Regions from separate parts of the Corynebacterium uberis genome, predicted to be linked through region 1. Evidence: predicted binding sites of a transcription regulator. Region 1 holds the regulator's gene; the other holds the start of a gene.
The links. Region 1 encodes LexA, which represses DNA repair genes until DNA is damaged. Its sites were predicted from a motif close to CGAACANNTGTTCG; they were not measured.
Positions count from the first base shown of each region.

Region 2: LH390_RS03480 (HNH endonuclease signature motif containing protein) is a predicted target of LexA. The motif match lies at 1,259-1,272, and genes of this name have one in related genera.

Region 1 is NZ_CP085051.1:1,434,349-1,437,761, forward strand. It holds gene hrpA (ATP-dependent RNA helicase HrpA) at 1-497, shown strand, start outside; gene nrdR (transcriptional regulator NrdR) at 504-956, opposite strand; gene lexA (transcriptional repressor LexA) at 1,859-2,584, shown strand; gene LH390_RS06665 (DeoR/GlpR family DNA-binding transcription regulator) at 2,883-3,413, shown strand, end outside.
Region 2 is NZ_CP085051.1:754,019-757,431, forward strand. It holds gene LH390_RS03470 (alpha/beta-hydrolase family protein) at 1-847, shown strand, start outside; gene LH390_RS03475 (putative quinol monooxygenase) at 904-1,227, shown strand; gene LH390_RS03480 (HNH endonuclease signature motif containing protein) at 1,437-2,858, shown strand; gene ppk2 (polyphosphate kinase 2) at 2,985-3,413, shown strand, end outside.

The DNA.
Region 1 (3,413 bases):
TCGCTGCCCTGGCTAAAACTGTGATCCCCGAGGTGGCGCCGCAGGTCAGGCGCGACATCGTCACGCTGGCACCGGCGCTGGCGCAGTATCACAAGCTGACTGCGGAGTTGGAGCAATGGGAGGGGCCGGCCATCGACGACATGAACCGGCAGCTGGAGTTTCTCCTTCCGCCCAAGGCAGTCATTGTCCACGGCATGGGACATTTGAAGCATCTGTCCAGGTACCTCACCGCGATGGAGATTCGGCTCCAAGATATGGCCAGCAACCCTGACCGTGACGCCCAACGTCAGGATGAAATCGCCGACGTTGAGCAAGCGCTCGATCAGGTGTTGGCGCGTAAAACCCCCGCGACGGCGAAGACCACGGCGGTTAAGGATATTCGCTGGATGATCCAGGAGCTGCGGGTGAGCCTTTTTGCCCAGCGGCTGGGTACAGCCAGGCCGGTGTCGCGCAAACGGGTGCTCAACGCCATCGACAAGGTGGCACGGCACCGCTAAGTCCGGTTAACGGCGATCAAGCCGGTGGAGAAGCCGGATCTCCTTTTCAAAGTCCGCGGCGGACTCGAAGGACTTGTACACGGAGGCGAAGCGCAGGTAAGCCACCTCATCGAGTTCCCGCAAAGGGTTAAGGATGGCCAGGCCGATGGCATTGGCTTTGATGTGCGAGCCATGATCGCGCCGGACGGCCTCCTCGACCTCTTGGGCCAGCCGCTTGAGAGCATCATCAGAGACATTCCTGCCCTGGCAGGCCCGGCGCACACCGGTGATGACTTTCTCCCTGCTGAAGGGCTCAGTCACGCCGCTCCGCTTGACCACCAGCAACACGGCTTTTTCGATGGTGGTGAATCGGGTCTTGCACTTGGAACACTCCCGGCGCCGTCGAATGGCAGACCCTGCGTCCACGACGCGTGAATCGATGACCTTCGAATGATCATGATGGCAAAAGGGGCAGTACACCAGTGCTACCTTTCCACGCGTCGCCGGGGGGAACACGTGCGTCACACGCGCCGCAGACCATCCTAGTCTTTGCCCACCCCTCCTATCGCTGCACTCCTACGGTGTATCCCATTCCCGCAGGTGACTCCGGCACGACATCGGATTCCCCACCGCTGATGACAACCGCGCCGATGGTCAGGGCGAGTCCGAAGAGCCCACCAACTACATAGGTGGTGATGCGATCTAGACGTTCTGCGCGACGCCCTCGCGGTCCTGTTCGTTCCACAAACGTACCGCCGACCGATCCTTCCCACCCCACCGGGGAAGCTAGCTCCTCCCACTGACTCGAACGTGACAGCGTTCGAACAGGGGCAGCCTTGCCGGTACGAACATGGCTACCGATCGGATCCCACACGGCGACCGCGCAATTCGAGACCGCGGGGCGAGCAGCCGTGATGTTACTGGTGGATACGGGGTTTAATGAGAGGGTCATAGGGGTACTCCTTTCACGAGAGTGGGCCACGTCCGTTACCGACACACAGAGACTAGCAACCTGCCGTGACACTCGAACACTAGGTTCGTACACGTTTGCGATTCATCGTTTCCCTGTTCGTTATAGCACTCATGGCGAAGGCGCGCTAGCGACACGCGGAAAAATCTCGAACACCCGTCCCAACACTGCGGGTGATCGTGTAGGGTTTGGGGCAAGAAGGGTTCCCACGATCCTGGGGAAAGATCACCACCGGGGCGCGGGGGCGCAGCACCGCAGCATGGTCTCCACAGCCTTGTGTCGGCTCGCCACCGATCGCCTCCCGGCCCCTCCCCGGAACCATGACACCCCGTTATTCAGTCCAACTAAGCAACCGTCAGCGAGACCGCGACTAGCCCCGACTAGTCCGCACCGAAGTCAAGGAGCACCACACATGGCACGCACGCCCCGGCAGAAGGCGAATAAGAAGTCGCCGCAGCCGACCTCTACCCCCAAGAATCCCGACCCCGCCAGCCTTTCGGACCGGCAGCGCCGAATCCTTGAGGTCATTCGGGACGCCGTAGTCCTGCGCGGCTATCCGCCGAGCATCCGTGAGATTGGGGATGCCGCAGGGCTGCAATCCACCTCCTCCGTGGCCTACCAGCTCAAGGAGCTGGAGAAGAAGGGATTTTTGCGCCGGGATCCCAACAAGCCCCGGGCCGTAGATGTGCGCCACTTGCCCGGAGACCCCAAGCGCGGTCCAAAGAGCTCTGCCCCGCAGGCTGACGTCCCCCCGGAGGCGGCAGCGACGTCCTATGTTCCCATCGTCGGCAACATCGCGGCAGGATCGCCGATTTTGGCCGAGCAAAACGTGGACGAATACTTCCCCCTGCCCACCGATGTTGTCGGCGGCGGTGAGCTGTACATGCTGCGCGTCTCCGGACAATCAATGCAGGATGCCGGAATTTTCGACGGCGATTGGATCGTCGTACGCGCACAACCCGTAGCAGAAGAAGGCGAATTTGTTGCCGCCTTGCTCGACGGAGAAGCCACGGTCAAGGAATTTCATAAGGACTCCACCGGAGTTTGGCTGCTTCCCCACAATGACGCCTATGACCCCATTCCCGGTAATGAAGCCGAGATCATGGGCAAAGTCGTCTCCGTGATGCGCAAACTCTAGACCACACCCCCGAGGATGAAGTCTCGCGCCGAAACCTCGACCCACATCTGCGATCCAGCACCGTTTACCGCCCCCGCTTGTGGTAGCCCTTTCGGTTGATCGGAACAGAAATCCCGATCAGGTACCGGACCGCAGAGTATCCCTGACCACTGATAACGGCCGTCTCGCCCCACAAAACGGGCATGACCACAATAAAAACAACATGGCCTAGCCGCGGCCATGTTGTTTTTTGTGGAATAATGGCAGGAAACTGGCGCGTCCTTGTTCCGGATACGCCCGACTGGAAAGGATCCCGAGCATGTACGCAGAGGAGCGGCGCCGACAGATCGCGTCGCAGACTGCCGTCGAGGGCCGCGTCAACGTCACGGAGCTTGCGAGCCGCTTCGAGGTCACCGCAGAAACCATCCGACGCGACCTGGCCGTCCTTGACCGAGAAGGACTGGTTCACCGGGTCCACGGTGGAGCCGTGGCCACGCAGTCTTTCCAAACTACGGAATTGTCCTTGGATGCCCGACTGCGTTCTGCGCCCAGCGCAAAGTCCGCCATCGCTCACGCGGCACTGGAATTTCTCCCCGACGCCAACGGCGGAATGTTCCTCGACGCCGGTACGACCGTCACGGCATTGTCCGATCTCATTGCAGAAAAGAGCCACTCCCACCAGTGGTCCATTGTTACTAATAGTCTGCCGATCGCATTAAATATGGCAAATAAGGGCTTCGGGGAAATTCAACTCCTGGGTGGCTCTGTTCGGGCCATTACCCAGGCGGTGGTTGGGGATACTGCACTGCGCACGCTGGCACTCATGCGCGCAGACGTGGCGTTCATCGGT
Region 2 (3,413 bases), 680 kb from region 1:
TGCGGCGGACAGGGAGGCCATTTTATTGGTCATGCCCACCGGCACAGGATGGGTGAATTTGCGCGCCGCCCAGGCATTTGAGCTGCTGTATGGGGGTAATACCGCGATCGCTTCTGCGCAGTATTCCTCGCTGCCGTCGGCGTTCCATTTCTTTGCGGGCGGCGATGCGGTGCGGGCCGCAGGCGTCGAGCTTCTCACCCCGCTTATCGATTGGTGGAATGCGCTGCCCCAACAGCACCGGCCCAAGCTGTACCTATATGGGGAGTCGCTGGGTTCTACCGCCGTGGAGTCCGCCTTTTCAGGTATTCGGGATATTGCAGCCTCGGTGGATGGGATTTTGCTGACCGGGCCGCCCCACTTCAACCCGTTGCATTCCAGCTTGGTGGCGCGCCGGGACCCGGGCAGTCGTGCGGTCAGCCCAGAATACTCGGGCGGTATGACTGTGCGTTTCGCGCAAGACCGGAACGATATTCGGAACTTAACCGCCAGCCCGGACATTGGGTCGCCGCATACCCGCGTGCTTTATGTTCAACACGCCTCCGACCCCGTGGTGTGGTGGTCCCCGCGCCTGCTGGTGCGCGAGCCCGACTGGCTGCGCGAACCCGCCGGAACGGACCGCTATCCCGGTATGCATTGGATTCCCGTGATTACGTTTCTTCAGGTCTCCGCGGATTTACCGGTGAGTCAAAATGTCCCGCAGGGCCACGGCCACAATTATGGGGACACGATGGTCGATGGCTTTGCGGCCATCGCCGGGGTAAGCGCGCAGTCACAACCGCTTATCGACGCCCTCGCTGAGGCCTTGCCACGCGCCCTCGCCATGAGCGGGGACGAGAGGTTCGGCTAAAGCGTTCGCCGCGGGGGCGTCGAAAAGCGAGCGGCGTGGCCGCTATGCTGGGGCCCATGATTTTGATCAACGTGAAATTTCGTCCCCTGCCGGAGTTTGTAGAAACGTTCCGCCAGGAAGTGGAGTCCTTCACCGCCGCCACCCGCGCAGAAGAGGGCAATATCTTCTTCGAATGGTTCCGCAATGTCGATGACCCCAACGAGTACTTCTTGCTGGAGTCCTTCCAGGATGACGCGGCCGAAGCGCACGTGGAATCCGAGCATTTCAAGGCCGCGTGTGAGATGTTCCCGCGGATCCTTTCGGAAACCCCGCAGATCATCAACACCACCATTGAGGGCAAGACCGAGTGGGATCGTATGGCGGAGTTTTCGGTGGACTAGTTCGCCGCCCTGCGAACCTGCAGCCCTTGCCCGCACATGCGTTCGATTGCTATGTGTGGGCTAGTGGGCGCCGTCACGGGGGGTTGTTAGGTTGGGGGATTTGGCTTAAAAACGCCTGGTCAAGGTGCAAATTTAGGGGGTGGCGCGCGGGCTGGGTGGTGGTTATAATGGGGTGGCATCGAAGGGGAACACACGATTGAAGGGGGGATATGGTCACCATTGCGGAACACGTCGCGGCGATTGATGCTGCGTTGCGTGGAATCTTCGCCGAGCTGGGCCCAGATCTTCCCGCCGAACATTTCCATCCCCTGATCCCTGTACTCAAGGATCTTGAGCGGGTCTGTCACACCAAGGGGCTGATCGATGCTCTTGTGGCGCACCTCGCGCAGACCACTCACGCCGGGGACACCATTGGCACCGCGCACAGTTCAACCTTCCTGCGGGAGGAATTTGGGCTGTCCGCCCAGGAGGCCCACCGGCGCCTGCGCCGCGGTGCCATGAACTATGCCGCAGTTGCCGGAACAGGGGCGCACGAGCAGGCGCAGCAGCGCGCCGCCGTCGCCGTCGAGCTGGACACCGGCGTGTCCGCCGAGAAGGCTGCGATCATCGAGCGCGAACTGCGCAGCCTGCGGCCAGAAGCGGCTGGCCTGCGCGACGAGCTTCACCACCAAGCAAGCGCGCACGCTGCCGAGCGTTCCCCGGAAGACTTACGCGACTGGGTGCGCCGCGCCGTCACCCGCGCCGGCGGGGCCACCCCGGACCCCTTCGCGGGAATCCGCAAACGCTACCTCGCCGTGGCTGCGCCGGATGCTGACGGCGGCGCACGCATCAGCGGCTACCTGCCGGCCCACGTCCTCGCGCAACTGGAGGTCAGCCTCGCACCGGCACGCCGGCCAGGCCACCTCTTCGACGAGACCCGCAACCCCGAGGAGACAGACGCGCGCACCCTGGGACAGCGCCGGGTAGACGCGCTGGCGGACATCCTCACCCGCTACAACAGCGGGGCACTGCAACGCCGCCAGGGCATCGGCTCAGTGGTCCTGTCACTGACCCCGGACGACCTCGCCGAACCGCACGGCCACCAGTGGTGGACGACACGTCACGCCACCAACACCAACGCGCGGCTGAATTTCGCCGAGTTCCTGGCCCTCGGCGCCGCGCCGCAGGATGTGGCCGTCATCCATGACCCAGACACCGGCCAGCCGCTGCACTGTGGCCGAACCAAGCGGAGCGCCACCCTGCTCCAAAGGCTGAGCCTCTTTGCCACCGAACTCGTGTGCACTCACCCCGGGTGTACCCAGCCGGCAGTCAACTGCGACGTTCACCACATCGAATCCTGGGCTCGCGGCGGGCCAACCGACATAGAAAACCTCACCCTGCTGTGCCGGCGCCACCACAGCGATAACAATGACGCCCGCGCGGCCACCGCAGCCCGCGGATGGGCGGCACGAGACGAAGAAACGGGCCGCGTCGGCTGGCAACCACCCGCGGCCCCCGGCCAGCCCAGACCGCCAATAAAATTCAACGAGACCACGGCTAGCCAACAATCAGGAGGGGCGAGAATACGGGCCACAAAACACCACCGGTCAGAGGGGGATTCACACTCTGATCCGCCACGTCATGCTGCCTAAAAGCAGCGCGGACCGCTGGGGACCGCGCGCGCATGCGCACGACCGCCGGTGCGGCAGCTCGGTGCGGGATGCAGCCTGCCTCCGGACAGCTGCGCAAGGTGAATAAAGCGCGGTACTATCTCAATTATGTCTGACATTCAGTCCGCCGATAGTTCGGTCAGCCTTGGCAAGGACGCTGCCAAGCCCGGCCCCGATCGCCCCCTGGATACGCACGGGAAGCTAGATAAAAAGGCGTATGAGAAGGAACTCAAGCGCCTTCAGGCGGAACTTGTTGACATGCAGCAATGGGTCGTGGAAACGGGGGCGCGCCTGGTCATCATCATGGAAGGCCGCGACGCCGCCGGCAAAGGCTCCGCGATCAAGCGCATCACCCAATACCTCAACCCGCGCACCTGCCGCGTAGAGGCCCTTCCGGCGCCGAACTCGCGGGAGCAGGGGCAATGGTATTTCCAGCGCTATGTGGAGCGTCTGCCCACCGCAGGCGAGATCGTCATCTTTGACCGCTCCTGGTACAACCGCGCCGGGGTGGAACGTGTCATGGGTTTTTGCACCTCC